Regions from separate parts of the Streptomyces sp. NPDC047049 genome, predicted to be linked through region 2. Evidence: riboswitches for the same ligand, from Rfam matches in the RefSeq annotation. Region 2 holds a riboswitch; the other holds the start of a gene.
What was found. Region 2 has a riboswitch for thiamine pyrophosphate ahead of ABZ851_RS18415 (thiamine ABC transporter substrate-binding protein). Riboswitches for the same ligand answer to the same signal wherever they lie in the genome.
Positions count from the first base shown of each region.

Region 1 (7,248 bases), on a different contig from region 2:
GGGCGCACGGACACCCTCATCGACCACCCCGCCGTCGTCCCGGTGCCCGAACCGGCCCAGGACCCCGACGCGCCCGAGGGCATGGGGCCCCTGTATGTCGTCGGTGATGTGCACGGCTACTACGACGAGCTGCGCGAGGCGCTTGCCGCCGAGGGCCTGATCGACGCCGACGGCAACTGGGCGGCCGGCAATGCCCGGCTCTGGTTCCTCGGCGACTTCACCGACCGCGGCCCGGACGGCATCGGCGTCATCGACCTCGTCATGCAGCTCTCAGCAGAGGCCGCGGCGGCCGGCGGCTACTGCAAGGCCCTGATGGGCAACCACGAACTCCTGCTGCTGGGGGCCAAGCGGTTCGGCGACACCCCCGTACAGTCCGGCGCGGGCACCGCCTCCTTCCAGGCGGCCTGGCTCCTCAACGGCGGCCAGAAGACCGATATGGACCGTCTGGAGGACCACCACCTCCAGTGGATGGCCCGCCTGGACGCCGTGATGGAGGAGGACGGGCATCTGCTCGTGCACTCCGACACCACTGCCTACCTCGAATACGGCGACTCCATCGAGGCCGTCAACGACACCGTCCACGACGTGCTCACCCGCAGCGACGCGGACGAAGTCTGGGATCTGTTCCGCAAGTTCACCAAACGCTTCGCCTTCCGCGACGAGGACGGCTCGGACGCCGTACGCGAACTCCTCGATGCCTATGGCGGCGACCGCGTCGTACACGGCCACAGCCCGATCCCCTATCTGCTGGGCGAGGTCGGCACCGAGGAGGGCGAGAGCGAAAGCGTGGCGGTCGACGGTCCGCATGTCTACGCGGACGGTCTGGCCATCGCCATGGACGGCGGTATCACCATGGCCGGAAAGCTTTTGGTCGTTCAACTTCCGCTGGCCGGCTGAACGTTATCGGGGCAGGCGTACGGAAGAGCGGACGGCGGGCGGACGGCACACCGCAGGGGTCGGCACGGGCGGAATCCGGTCGTGGCATTACTCAAATTCCGTAAACTCTCTGTCACCCCGCGCCGCAGTCGCTCTACCATCGGACTATCCGTAGCAGGCTCTCCTCCGTTTCCGCCCACTGCCCGGCCAACGCCGGCCGTACGGCCCTACGGAGCATCGGGGGATCCACATGAACAGCGCTCCGCACCTGCTGAACGAGGACCGCGCGGAATTCGCGCGGATCCTTGATGAGGCGCTGCGTACCGCCGCATACCGCCCGGACGACTTCACCGCCGCCACGGGAAATCACCTCAACAACGAGCAGTTGCGCACGATGGCGCTCAGCGCGACCACCGCCATCGCCGCGTGCGCCACGGCCGAATACCAACGCTATGTACAGCTCCGCACCGAGTGGCGCACACCGACACCCGCGTCCTCCCCCGTCGCGGCGGGCGACGGGGAGCAGAGCCTGGCGGCCGACGGGAGACCGGGACCGGCCACCGCCATGGCCCCGGGCGAGGCCGAAACCGCCGGCGCCGGGCTCACCGCCATGGTCGCCGTCCTCGCGCCCGTCCTCGCCGGCATCGCCGCGGTGCTCTTCCTCCTCCTCGGTTATGTGCTGCGCGCCATCAGCACCGACAAGTCCTTGGCGCAGCCACTGATCAACGTCGGCTGGATCTTCGCGGCACTGACCGCCGCGGGGACCCTGGTCGCGATGGCCGGACTCCTCGTCACCGCGGTGCGCAACGGCTCGTCCCCCCAGGTCGCCAGAGCCGGCGAACTGGGCGAGGTGCTGGACGACGCCCGTGAGGAGTGGCGCCGCGCCCTCCTGGAGCGCGGTGTGCTGCCCTTTCTCCGTGAGGCCCTGGCCGACCCCACGGCCACTCCGGACGACGACCCGGTCCGCTATGTCCCGCGCCGCACTCCACCGCCCGAAAGCCGGATCCCCACCCTCGGCTACACCCGCCCCGAGTTCACCAGCCCCGACAGCGGCTCTTCGGGTTCCCGCCCGCGCTACTCCAGCCCGGACTTCACCAGCCCGGATTACGGGGGACCGGAGCACCGGACGGATTAGGGCCCGGGGCGGCGGCCCGGCGCCCTGAGGGGCACCGGAGGACGGGCATCGCCGCACCGTGGGCAGGCGGAAGGCCCCCGCCTTTCGGTGGGGGCCTTCTTCCAGAGGCGGCCGAAGGAGCGGCGTCCGGGCGTCCGAAGCAGCGAGGCCCGAAGGAACGCCGTCCGAAGGCGGGCTACTCCGCGAGTGGCAGATACACGCGGTTGCCCGCGGCCGCGAACTCCTTCGACTTCTCGGCCATTCCGGCCTCGGGGTCGATCGCCAGGTCACCCCCGTGTTCACGGCGGATGTCCTGGCTGATCTTCATCGAGCAGAACTTCGGGCCGCACATCGAGCAGAAGTGGGCCGTCTTCGCCGGCTCGGCGGGCAGCGTTTCGTCGTGGAAGGCGCGGGCCGTGTCCGGGTCGAGGGCCAGGTTGAACTGGTCCTCCCAGCGGAACTCGAAGCGGGCATCGGAGAGCGCGTCATCCCATTCCTGGGCGCCCGGGTGCCCCTTGGCCAGGTCTGCCGCATGAGCCGCGATCTTGTACGTGATGACGCCGGTCTTGACGTCGTCGCGGTCCGGGAGGCCCAGATGCTCCTTGGGCGTGACGTAGCAGAGCATGGCGGTGCCCCACCACGCGATCATCGCCGCTCCGATACCGGAGGTGATGTGGTCGTAGGCGGGGGCGATATCGGTGGTCAGCGGGCCGAGTGTGTAGAACGGGGCCTCCTCGCAGATCTCCTGCTGGAGGTCGATGTTCTCCTTGATCTTGTGCATCGGGACGTGTCCCGGGCCCTCGATCATCGTCTGCACGCCGTGCCGCTTGGCGATGGTGTTCAGCTCACCGAGCGTCCGCAGCTCCGCGAACTGCGCCTCGTCGTTGGCGTCCGCGATGGACCCGGGCCGCAGGCCGTCACCGAGCGAGTAGGTGACGTCGTACGAGGCAAGGATCTCGCAGAGCTCCTCGAAGTGCGTGTAGAGGAACGACTCCTTGTGGTGCGCCAGGCACCAGGCCGCCATGATCGAGCCGCCTCGCGAGACGATGCCGGTCTTACGGCGGGCCGTCAGGGGCACGTAACGGAGCAGCACACCGGCGTGCACCGTCATGTAGTCGACGCCCTGTTCGGCCTGCTCGATGACGGTGTCCTTGTAGATCTCCCAGGTCAGCTCCTCGGCCTTGCCGTCGACCTTCTCCAGTGCCTGGTAGAGGGGCACGGTGCCGATGGGGACGGGGGAGTTGCGCAGCACCCATTCCCGGGTGGTGTGGATATTGCGCCCGGTGGAGAGGTCCATGACCGTATCGGCGCCCCAGCGAGTCGCCCAGGTCATCTTCTCCACCTCCTCCTCGATGGAGGAAGTGACCGCCGAATTGCCGATGTTGGCGTTCACCTTCACCAGGAAGTTCTTGCCGATGATCATCGGCTCGATCTCCGGGTGGTTGATGTTCGACGGCAGGACCGCGCGTCCGGCCGCAATCTCGTCGCGGACGAACTCGGGGGTGACGTTCTCGCGGAGGGCGACATACTCCATCTCCGCGGTGATCTCGCCGCGCTGCGCGTAGGCGAGCTGGGTGACCGCGGCGCCGTCACGGCCGCGGCGCGGCTGGCGGGGGCGGCCCGGGAAGACAGCGTCGAGGTTCTTGAGCCCGCCGCGCGGCGAGGTGTGCTTGAGGCCGTCGTCCTCGGGCCGCAGGGGACGCCCCGCGTACTCCTCGGTGTCGCCGCGGGCGATGATCCAGTTCTCCCGCAGCGGCGCCAGACCACGACGGACGTCGGTATCGATATGGGGATCAGTGTACGGCCCTGACGTGTCGTAGAGCGTCACGTCGTTGCCGTTGGTGAGGTGCACCCGCCGGACCGGGACCCGAAGATCGGGGCGCGATCCGGAGACATAGCCCTTGTGCCAGCCGATCTGCGGCTCACTGCTGCCGCCGGCACCGTTTCCGTTTTCGGGCGTGCGTGCATCCTGCAGAGTCATGAGACCCAACTCCCTACGCCGGCATTACCCGGTAACAGGTTCAGCGGTCGACGCAGCGGCATTCGTCCCTGGGCGTTTCACGTGAAACGCCGCCGGGACGAAGGTCAGCGCCCTCTCAGCCCGGTGCTCCGAGCTCCCGCGATTGCAAAGGTGGCACCACGGTAGCGGCCGATGCGCCGGAGTGAACAGGGGGCCCCGAGTTCTTGCAATGATCGGGTGGTGAGCCCACACGAGTCCCGCCACCCTGCCGCCGTGCACTCACACGCGCACGGCCATGGCCCTGCCGCGCCCGTCTCCCGGCATCTGCGCAAGGTCATCGCGGCAGTACTGATCCCCTTTGCCGCCGCGGTGGCCGTCGGTCTGGTCGTGCTCTGGCCGGGCGGCGCACCTCCCCACAAGCCGTCCGGCGTCGGCTTCGACCAGCCCACGGAGCAGGCCCGAGTCATCAAAGTGGCGGAGGTGAACTGCGCGGACGTCCATGCCGAGCAGCAGCCCCAGCCCCCCTCCTCTACAGGACAGCCACCGGCCGGGGGAGGGACCAAGGGCAAGCCGTGTCAGCAGGCGACGATCAAGGTCACCACGGGAGAGAACGCCGGACGCACCTTCCAGGCGGTGGTGACGCCGGACGCCCTGCGGCACTACACCACCGGCCAGGAGGTGGTGGTGGCGTACTCCCCCAAGGCGCCGAAGGATCTGCAGTATGCGGTCAGCGATGTCGACCGGACTGTCCCGATGTGGGTACTGGCCGCCCTCTTCGCATGCGCGGTGGTGATCGTCGGCCGACTGCGTGGCGTACTGGCGCTGGTGGCGCTGGCGGCCAGCTTTGTGGTCCTGACGCTGTTCATCCTCCCGGCGATCCTGCAGGGTTCCAACCCGCTGGTGGTGGCAGTGGTCGGGGGAAGCGCGATCATGCTGATCGCGCTGTATCTGTGCCATGGCCTGACGGCCCGTACGTCGGTGGCCGTACTCGGCACGCTCGCCTCGCTGCTGCTGATCGGACTGCTCGGGTCGGTGTTCATCAACTGGGCGCTGCTGACCGGCAATACGGACGATACGACGGGGCTGGTGCACGGCCTGTACCCCGACATCGAGATCCGCGGCCTGCTGCTCGCCGGGATCATCATCGGGTCGCTGGGTGTGCTCGACGACGTGACGGTGACGCAGACCGCCGCGGTCTGGGAGCTCAGGGAGGCCGACCCGTCGGCCGGCTGGCGCAAGCTCTACGGCGCCGCCATGCGGATCGGCCGGGACCACATCGCGTCCGTCGTCAACACCCTTGTGCTGGCCTACGCGGGCGCCGCACTGCCCTTGCTTTTGCTGTTCTCGATCGCACAGAGCAGTGTCGGCACGGTTGCCACGAGCGAAGTGGTCGCCGAGGAGGTCATCCGCACGCTCGTGGGCAGCATCGGGCTGGTTGCCGCAGTGCCGCTGACGACGTTGCTGGCGGCACTGGTGGTCTCGGCGGACCGGAAGGGGCCGGGCACACCGGGCGGCGACGGCGGGCCCGGAGTCGTCCGGCAATCCGGGGCGGATTCCGGGGCCGTGGTGGGTGCCGGCATGCCGAAGTGCGCCACGGAGAGCCGCACGAGCCGTCGCGGGGGACGCGGCAGGCGCCGTAAGCGGTGAGGGGACGCAGGGACGGCTTCCGCCCCCTCCTCGGGCCGGTGCCGCGAGAGGTGCGGATGCGGACGGGCTGACGGGCCGACGGCTGGAGGACGATGGCAGGCAGGCGGCACGGACGGGCGGTACGGCTAGGGGAGGCGCCGGGTACGCGGGTGGCCCGGCGCACCCGTAGGGCGTCGGCGTGGACGGGGCGACCGGGGCGGGGTCAGCCGGCCGGTGCCTCCGTGAGGATCTGGTCCAGCACGGCCTCCAGGGTGTCGCAGACCTCTTCCTTGCCCAGAGGTACGAGCCGGTCCGTACGGTCGAGGAAGGCGACCAGTGGCGCCGCGCTGACCCGGAACAGCGCGCGTTCGGCGCCGACTTGAAGGCTGATGAAGACATCACTGAGGTGCGCGGGGGAGGCCGGCTCGATACGCACATCCCCCTCACCGGACGGCCGGCTCAGCCCGTCCAGCAGCAGCTCTCGACCGAACGCCCAGGTCACGGGCGCATCGCCGGGCAGATCGAAGGTGAGGCGGACGGCGTACGGATCGGCGCTGGCGAAGTCCAGCTCCACCGGAATCCGGAACGCGAGCTCCTCCGAAACGACGAAGCTCATGATCACTTCTGCCTGAACTGTGTCGGTCATCAACCACTGCCCCGCACTTGATCGGAGATGGCCGGGAAACATCCCCGTGGCCCTATTGGCGCCATCGTCTGCCACGCGCAAGCAGATCACAAGGAGTGAGTTTTCAGATACTGACAGAGAAGGCGAGTGTCGTTAGTGCCGCCTCCGTCATTTTTCGTAGTCGGCCCGTAACGGACTGCAATCGACGCAGTTCGTCCGCGGGCGGGGGCCCCTCCGACACCGGGCCGACCTCCTCCACCTGGGCGGGGAAGGCCCCACGCGCCGCGCCCAGGACATATTCCCGATGCGTGAAAGCCCGATGATTACCACGCACCGTATCCGCAGAGTGCAGCAATTCGTCCGCAGATCGCACGGAAAGGGCGATATCTACTGGACGGCATGGCATGCCGACCGCTCCCCGCTTGATACCTCGTCAAACCGTGCGAGCAGATATTGCCCGATCGCGTGTCCGGGTGTGGTGGCACGGAAGCCCGTTCACGATTTCACCGGCGGCCGTAGCCGCGGTGAGCGACCGCCGGCGTCCCGACATCACCCTCCCGGTGGGACGGCGAAGTAGACGGCGGGCCGGCCCGGGCGCGCCACGGCCCGCCTTCGCATGCCTGGCGAGCTTCTTGCGGGCGCCCGGCTCCGGGCCGGGCGCCCGCAAGGGCATCAGGCGGATTCGCTGTTCACGATGGCAATACCGCACACCCGAGTCCGCTCACAGCGGGGCGCGGGCGCCGGCGGACGGGCGGCCTGCCGATTACCAGTCGCTCTTCGACGAGGACGAGGACGAGCCGCTGGCCCTGCGGACGAGGTAGATGACTCCGGCGATCAGGGCTGCCGCTATGAGGACCTTGAACAGCACACCGATCAGGAAGCCGAGCGCGGTGGTGATCAGTCCGCCGAAGACGACGATCAGAACGACGGGCACCACGACCCAGGTGACCCACCACGGAAGTCCTGCGAATATCCCCTTACCAGCCACTGCTCTGCCCTGCTTTCTGTCTGTCGCGCTGTCGCTGTCCGTACCGCGCCATCCGTCGG
Region 1 is NZ_JBEYVM010000001.1:421,479-428,726, forward strand. It holds gene ABZ851_RS01995 (metallophosphoesterase) at 1-897, shown strand, start outside; gene ABZ851_RS02000 (hypothetical protein) at 1,127-2,011, shown strand; gene thiC (phosphomethylpyrimidine synthase ThiC) at 2,187-3,971, opposite strand; TPP riboswitch at 3,965-4,121, opposite strand; gene ABZ851_RS02010 (YibE/F family protein) at 4,191-5,597, shown strand; gene ABZ851_RS02015 (SsgA family sporulation/cell division regulator) at 5,800-6,222, opposite strand; gene ABZ851_RS02020 (DUF5326 family protein) at 6,965-7,189, opposite strand.
Region 1: linked by a shared signal. The riboswitch ahead of thiC (phosphomethylpyrimidine synthase ThiC) and the one ahead of ABZ851_RS18415 (thiamine ABC transporter substrate-binding protein) in region 2 are both predicted to bind thiamine pyrophosphate.

Region 2 (7,248 bases):
GTGAGCCGGAGCCGGGGGACGGGCCCGGCGCGCCGACGGCGGAGGGGGCGCGGACGGAAATGGCGGCGCGCTGAGCCCCCGCGCCTCACGCCCCGGGCCCCGGCTCCGTGCCCCGGGGAGCCCAGGGACCCGCTCCACGTGACCGGCCCGCGGCATCCGGCGTGATCAGCCCGCCGGCTCCGGCAGGATCAGCCCCTCGGCTCCGATGTGATCACGGTCAGCGCGTCGTATCCGAGGTGATCAGCCCGCCGCATCCGGCGCGCCCAGCACCACCACGTCCTGTGCCGCGAACGAGATGCCCACCCGCTCCCCCGCCTCCGGCGCGTCCCGCAGTGCGCAGGCCGCCTCCACCTGGGGCCCGGCGGCCGGCTGGAGCAGCAGCGCGACATGGGTGCCACGGAAGGTACGGGCCGTGACCTTACAGGGCAGCCCCTCGGGGGCGGCGGTCAGCCGTACCCCGGCCGGGCGGACGAGCAGGCGGCACGACCCGTCCGCCGTACCGTCCGGGACCGGCACCTTGCCCCAGGGGGTGGCAGCGGCCTCGCCCTGCACCGTCGCCGCGACCACGTTGTCGAAGCCGAGGAAGCGGGCGACGAATTCGGTGGCGGGCTGCTGCCAGACCTCCAACGGGGTGCCGGTCTGTGCGATCCGGCCGTCCTGCATCACCACGACCCGGTCGGCGAGCGCAAAGGCCTCTCCCTGGTCGTGGGTGACCGCCAGTACGGTGGTGCCCAATTCACGAAAGAGGCGGCGGAGTTCGACGACCAGCCGTTCGCGCAGCCCGCGGTCGAGCTGGCCGAGGGGTTCGTCCAGCATCAGCAGGCGGGGGCGGGGGGCCAGCGCGCGGGCCAGCGCGACCCGCTGCTGTTCGCCGCCGGACAGCGAGGCCACGGCGCGCCGCTGGGCGCCCGGCAGGCCGACGAGGTCCAGCAGTCCGGCGACCGTGCGCTCCCGCTCGGCGCGTGCGGAACGCCGCATCCGCAGCCCGAAGGCGACATTGCCCTCGACGTCGTGCTGCGGGAAGAGCTGGTGGTCCTGGAACATCAGGCCGACCCCGCGCCGGTGGGCCGGCACCCCGGACTGCTCCCGCCCCTCCAGCAACACCGCTCCCGCGTCGGCCTGTTGGAGCCCGGCGACCACCCTCAGCAGGGTGGACTTGCCACTGCCGCTCGGCCCCAGGACGCACACGATTTCGTGCGCGGCGACGTCCAGATCCACCGCGTCCAGCGCGGGGCGTCCCGCCGTACCGAAGCGGACGGTCACCCCGCCCAGCCGCAGCAGTTCCTGCGCCGTGGTCCCGGCCCGTGCCGTCATCTAGAACTCCCCGGAGTGGTCGACGGGGCGCAGGCGCTCAAGTACCAGCAGGGCACCGGCGCACACCACCATCAAGAGGGTCGACAGGGCCATCGCCTGCCCGTAGTTGAGCTCTCCCGCACGTCCCAGCAGACGTGCCACGGCGACCGGCAGCGTCGGCTGGTCCGGCCGCGCGATGAAGACCGTCGCGCCGAACTCGCCGAGGGAGACGGCGAAGGCGAAGCCTGCGGCGATCAGCAGGGCCCGCCGCACCATCGGCAGGTCGACCTCGCGCCACACCCGCCACGGCGAGGCACCGAGCACGGCGGCCGCCTCCCGCAGCCGTCCGTCGACCGCTCGCAGGACCGGCAGCATCGTCCGGACCACGAACGGCACCCCCACCAGCGCCTGGGCGAGCGGCACCAGCCACCACGACGCGCGCAGGTCGAGCGGCGGCGTGTCGAGACTGATCAGGAATCCGAACCCGACGGTCACCGCGGACACCCCCAGGGGCAGCATCAGCAGGGCGTCGAAGCCCCGGACGAACCGGCTGACCAGGGCCGTCCGCCCGGACGGGCCCCTGCCCAGCCGGGGGAGGGTCAGCGCGGCGGCCGCCAGTCCGCCCACCACCAGCGCGATCGCCGTGGCGGCAGCCCCGTAGGCGAGGGAGTTCCACAGGGCGTCCAGGGGCGCGACAGCGAAGGTGCTGTCGGCGTTCGCGGCCGACCGCAGCGAGGTGTAGAACACCGCTCCGTAGCCGTCCGGCCCGGCGAACGACCGCTCCACGAGGACGAGGAGCGGCACGATGAGCAGGACGGTGATGACGGCGAGCGTCCCCCACAGCAGCGTCCACTGGGCGCGGCCGCGCGGCCGGTGGGCGGTCTGCGAGGCCGGCACGAGCCGCAGGGCACTTTCCCGGCGGCGCACCGTCCAGGCGTGCAGCGCCAGCACGCCCAGCACCGCCGCGAACTGGACCATGGTGAGGACGGCGGCCGCCGGCAGGTCCAGGAACTCCGCGGTCTGCCGGTAGATCTCCACCTCCAGCGTCGCGAAGGTGGGCCCGCCGAGAATCTGCACCACCCCGAAGGAGGTGAAGGTGAAGAGGAAGACCATGAGCGCGGCGGCCGCGACGGCGGGCCCCAGGGCGGGCAGGGTCACCCTCCGCCAGGCCGCGAACCGTCCGGCCCCCAGCATCCGCGCCGCCTCTTCCTGACGCGGGTCGAGCTGGGCCCAGAGCCCGCCGACGGTCCGGACGACCACGGCGTAGTTGAAGAACACATGCGCGAGCAGGATCGCCCACACCGAGGTGTCCAGGCGCAGGCCCCAGAGGTCGTCCAGCAGCCCGCCCCGTCCCGCCAGCGCCAGGAAGGCCGAGCCGACGACGACGGTCGGCAGCACGAACGGCACCGCCACCACGGCCCGCAGCACTTGCTTGCCGGGGAAGTCGAACCGCGCGAAGACATAGGCACCGGGCAGCGCGATCAGCAGGGTCAGCCCCGTGGAGGCCGCCGCCTGCCAGACGGTGAACCACAGCACATGGACGATGTCCGGGTCGCTCAGCACAGCACCGAACCGGCCGAGCTGCCACCGCCCGCCGTCCTTGAGCCCGCGTCCGACGATCGCCACCACCGGATAGGCGAAGAACAGCGCGAAGAAGGCGAGCGGCACCGCCATCAGGCCGAGCCGCGCCGCCGTTCCCCGTACGGGCCGCGGGCGCCGGCCGCGGACTACTTCAGAACGAGCGAGGACCACTGCTTGATCCACTGTTCGCGGTTCTTGGTGATCGTCCCGGGCGGCAGCGTCGTGGGCTTGTCGATCTTCGTGCCGTACTTGGTGAACAGCTGCGGCACCGTGGCGTCCTCACGTGCCGGGTTGACGAACATCTGCAGCGGTACGTCCTCCTGGAACTTCTTGGTCAGCAAGAAGTCCAGCAGCGCCTTGCCGCCCTTCTCGTTCTCCGCTCCCTTGAGCAGGCCGCCGAATTCGATCTGGCGGAAGCAGGTGCCCGTCGCGATCCCGGTCGGCGCCTCCTTGGGCGCGGGCTTCTTGCCCAGCACCTCGGCCGGCGGGCTGGAGGCGTAGGAGACCACCAGCGGCTTGTCGCCCTTGCGCTTGCCGGCCGCGGATCCCGTGAACCGCTCGTAGTACGCCTGTTCCCAGCCGTCGACGACCTCGACGCCATTGGCCTTGAGCTTCTTCCAGTAGTTCTGCCAGCCGGCCGGCCCGTACTTCGCGATGGTGCCGAGCTGGAAGGCGAGCCCCGGGGAGGAGGTGGCGGAGTTCTCCGTCACGAGCAGCCCCTTGTACCGGGGCTTGAGCAGATCGTCGAAGGTCTTGGGCGGCGGGGTCTTGTGCCGGGCGAAGTAGCCGCGGTCGTAGTTGACGCAGATGTCGCCGTAGTCGAGCGGGGTGACGCGGTGCTCGCCCTTGTCGAGCTGCAGCCCGGCCGGCACGTCCGCCAGCCCCTTGGCCCGGTACGGGCTGAAGAGCCCTTCGTGCAGCCCGCGCGAGAGCAGCGTGTTGTCGATACCGAAGAACACATCGCCCTGTGGATTGCCCTTGGACAGGATCGCCTGGTTGACGGCCTTCCCGGCATCCCCGCCCTTGAGGATCCTGACCTTGTAGCCGCTCTCCTTCTCGAAGGCGCTCAGGACCGATTTGGAGACGTTGAACGAGTCATGGCTGACGAGCGTGACGGTCTTGGCGTCCGCGCCCCCGTCCGGGCCGCCGCAGGCGGCCAGCGCCGACATGCCGACCGCGGCGACGACCGCCGTGGCGGTGATTCTGCTCGTGGTGCTCACTGATTTCCTCCTGGCTGGCCAGGAAGAGACGCGGCCCCGCCCGGTGCCCACGGCTCTCTGCGTCCGAGGACGCAGGGCGCGGACCCCGGGCGGGGCGCAACAGCATGAGTGACGACCGAACTTCCTACCCGGAATGACCCGGGCGAGGTTCAAGGGTCTGCGGGCACCGTAGAGGTCTACGACGCTTCCGCACTCTCAGCGCTGTGGCGCTCCCCTGTCGGATGTGGTGCATTTGTTCGATCACACAGTACCAGCGGGCGGTCAGCGTTCCGAGGCCGCGAGCTGGCCGCAGGCGCCGTCGATCTCCTGGCCGCGGGTGTCGCGGACGGTCACCGGTACGCCGTGTGCCTCGATGGCCTGGACGAACGCCCGCTCGTCCTCGGGGCGCGAGGCGGTCCACTTCGATCCGGGCGTCGGATTCAGCGGAATGAGGTTCACATGGACGCGCTTGCCCTTCAGCAGCCGTCCCAGCAGGTCACCACGCCACGCCTGGTCGTTGATGTCCCGGATCAGCGCATACTCGATCGAGATCCGCCGCCCGGACTTCTCCGCGTACTCCCAGGCGGCGTCCAGCACCTCACGCACCTTCCAGCGCGTGTTGACGGGCACCAGGGTGTCGCGCAGCTCGTCATCGGGCGCATGCAGCGACACCGCCAGCCGGCACTTGAATCCTTCATCGGCGAACCGCAGCATCGCCGGCACCAGCCCGACCGTCGAGACGGTGATCCCCCGCTGGGACAGCCCCAGCCCGTCGGGCTCGGGGTCGGTCAGCCGCCGGATCGCCCCGACCACCCGCTTGTAGTTGGCGAGCGGCTCGCCCATCCCCATGAAGACGATGTTCGACAGCCGCGCGGGCCCGCCCGGCACCTCGCCGTCGCGCAGCGCACGCATCCCGTCGACGATCTGGTGCACGATCTCGGCGGTCGACAGGTTACGGTCCAGGCCCGCCTGCCCCGTCGCGCAGAACGGGCAGTTCATTCCGCACCCGGCCTGCGAGGAGATGCACATGGTGACCCGGTCCGGGTAGCGCATCAGCACGGACTCGACGAGCGTGCCGTCGTGCATCTTCCACAGCGTCTTGCGCGTGGTGTCGTCGTCACACGAGATGTGCCGGACGACCTTCATCAGGTCCGGCAGCAGCTCGGCCGCCAGCTTCTCGCGCGCCGCCGCCGGGATGTCGGTCCACTGCGCCGGGTCGTGCGCATAGCGGGCGAAGTAGTGCTGCGACAGCTGCTTGGCGCGAAACGGCTTCTCCCCGATCGCGGCCACCGCTTCGCGACGCTCGACGGGACTGAGATCGGCAAGGTGCCGCGGAGGCTTCTTGGCCCCGCGCGGCGCGACGAAAGTGAGTTCTCCGGGTGCAGGCATGGTGCGTCCAGTGTGGCAGATCGTTTACGGGAGCCCAGGTCGGAGCGGTGAACGGGCGGTCACCCGCTGTTGTCCTCTGTCATGGACGACCGACCGCGTCATCGATCCACACGCCAAGAGCCGCCGGGAAGCCACCAAGATCGGCAATCCCACGCGGCCGCATTGTCGGCATGGTCACGGGGCCGGGAGCGAACAAATGACGCCGGCGCTTCTTTGCCGTCACGCGCATTCCTGCTGCCGTTCACTGCTGTTGATGTCCTGACGACCCGGCCCCTGCTGTCCGCGCCGCTTCCGGAGCGAGACGGGCGGGCCGGCCTCCCACGAGGACGAGCAGGATTCCTGCCGCGGCAGCATCAACTGGTCGGCTAGCATGGCATGTTGACTGTCCTACCTACTCAAGGAAGCCTGATGACCGGTCCCGGCAGCGACAGCTTCACCTGGCATCAGCTTCCGCCCTTTTTCCGAGATGCTGACACAGGCTCCATTCGCTCGAAGCGCCGCTATTTCGGTCAACTCCGCCTGACACTCCTTCTGTTATTCCTGGCGGCAGCCGTCGGCACCACGACGCTCAAATTCCGCGGTAACGGGATCGACTGGGCGGGTCTTGTCGCCTCCTTGGCTTTCATTTCCTCCATCCTGGTCCGGCTCTACATCGTGGAGCAACGAGATGAGCGGCGCTGGTACGAGTGCCGGGCCGCCGCCGAATCATGCAAGACGCTAGCCTGGCGCTACGCGGTGTGCGGAGACCCCTTCCCTGAATCCATGCCGGCGGTCGAGGCCCGGCGTCTCTTCATCAACAGACTCCGGGAGATCAGCCTCGGTCTCGATATCGTCGACGTGTCTGCCGGACTCGACGTCAACGAGGCGATGGAACGCTGCCGGGCCGCCGGCAGAGACGAGCGCATCGCGACCTACAAAAGCAATCGCCTGATGGAACAAGTCGAGTGGTACGCGAGGATGGCCAAACTGCGCGACAGGCAGTCCCGTACCTGGCGGAGTGTTGCTCTTGCCGGGGAAATGATCGGCGTCGTCGCCGGTGCGGTGAAGGCATACGGCGTGGTTTCCATCGATTTGCTCGGTGTGGTCAGTGCGGGAGTTGCCGGAGTCACCGCATGGTTCCAGGCACAGCGGCTGGAGACAGAAGCCTCCGCATACAGCCTGACCGCGCGGGAGATCAGGCACATTCTCTCTCTCACGGATGAATCCGCGGACGCGGAGTCCTGGGGCAAATTCGTCGACCAGGCGGAAGCCGCCATCTCACGAGAGCACACCATGTGGGCGTCGGGCCGTACGGGCAACGTGGGACTGACAGGCTGAAGAGCTCTTTCCGTCGGCCGTGCCGAATTTCTCCTGAGATCGGCTCAATGAGTGGCGTTCGCGGACCGGACCGGCGTGCTCCAGCAACGTTCCGAACCAGCCCTGTACCCCTTTGGGCGTCACGGGTGGCGACAGAAGGCTGGAGACGATGTTCGGGCGAAGGAAATTCCTCATGGCCGGCGCCACGGCCGGCGCTTTGGGGGGCGCGGGCATGCTGCTCTCACGGGGCGTCCTGGGAGCTCAGGACGATGCGTCGCCGGTTCACGGGACAGGGTCCGCGGACAGCGCGGTGCCGCAGACCCCTCCACTGGAGAGGTACGTCGATCCGCTGCCCAGGCCGGTGACGGCCATTTCGGATCCTTCCGTGTATCCGGGCGCCGACTACTACGAGATCACGATGCGGCAGGGCTCATGGCGCTTCCACCGGGATCTCGCGCCGGCCACCGTATGGGGCTACTGGGCCACGAAC
Region 2 is NZ_JBEYVM010000007.1:92,949-100,196, forward strand. It holds gene ABZ851_RS18400 (hypothetical protein) at 1-74, shown strand, start outside; gene ABZ851_RS18405 (ABC transporter ATP-binding protein) at 241-1,314, opposite strand; gene ABZ851_RS18410 (iron ABC transporter permease) at 1,315-2,967, opposite strand; gene ABZ851_RS18415 (thiamine ABC transporter substrate-binding protein) at 3,021-4,094, opposite strand; TPP riboswitch at 4,198-4,320, opposite strand; gene rlmN (23S rRNA (adenine(2503)-C(2))-methyltransferase RlmN) at 4,356-5,462, opposite strand; gene ABZ851_RS18425 (DUF4231 domain-containing protein) at 5,871-6,779, shown strand; gene ABZ851_RS18430 (copper oxidase) at 6,952-7,248, shown strand, end outside.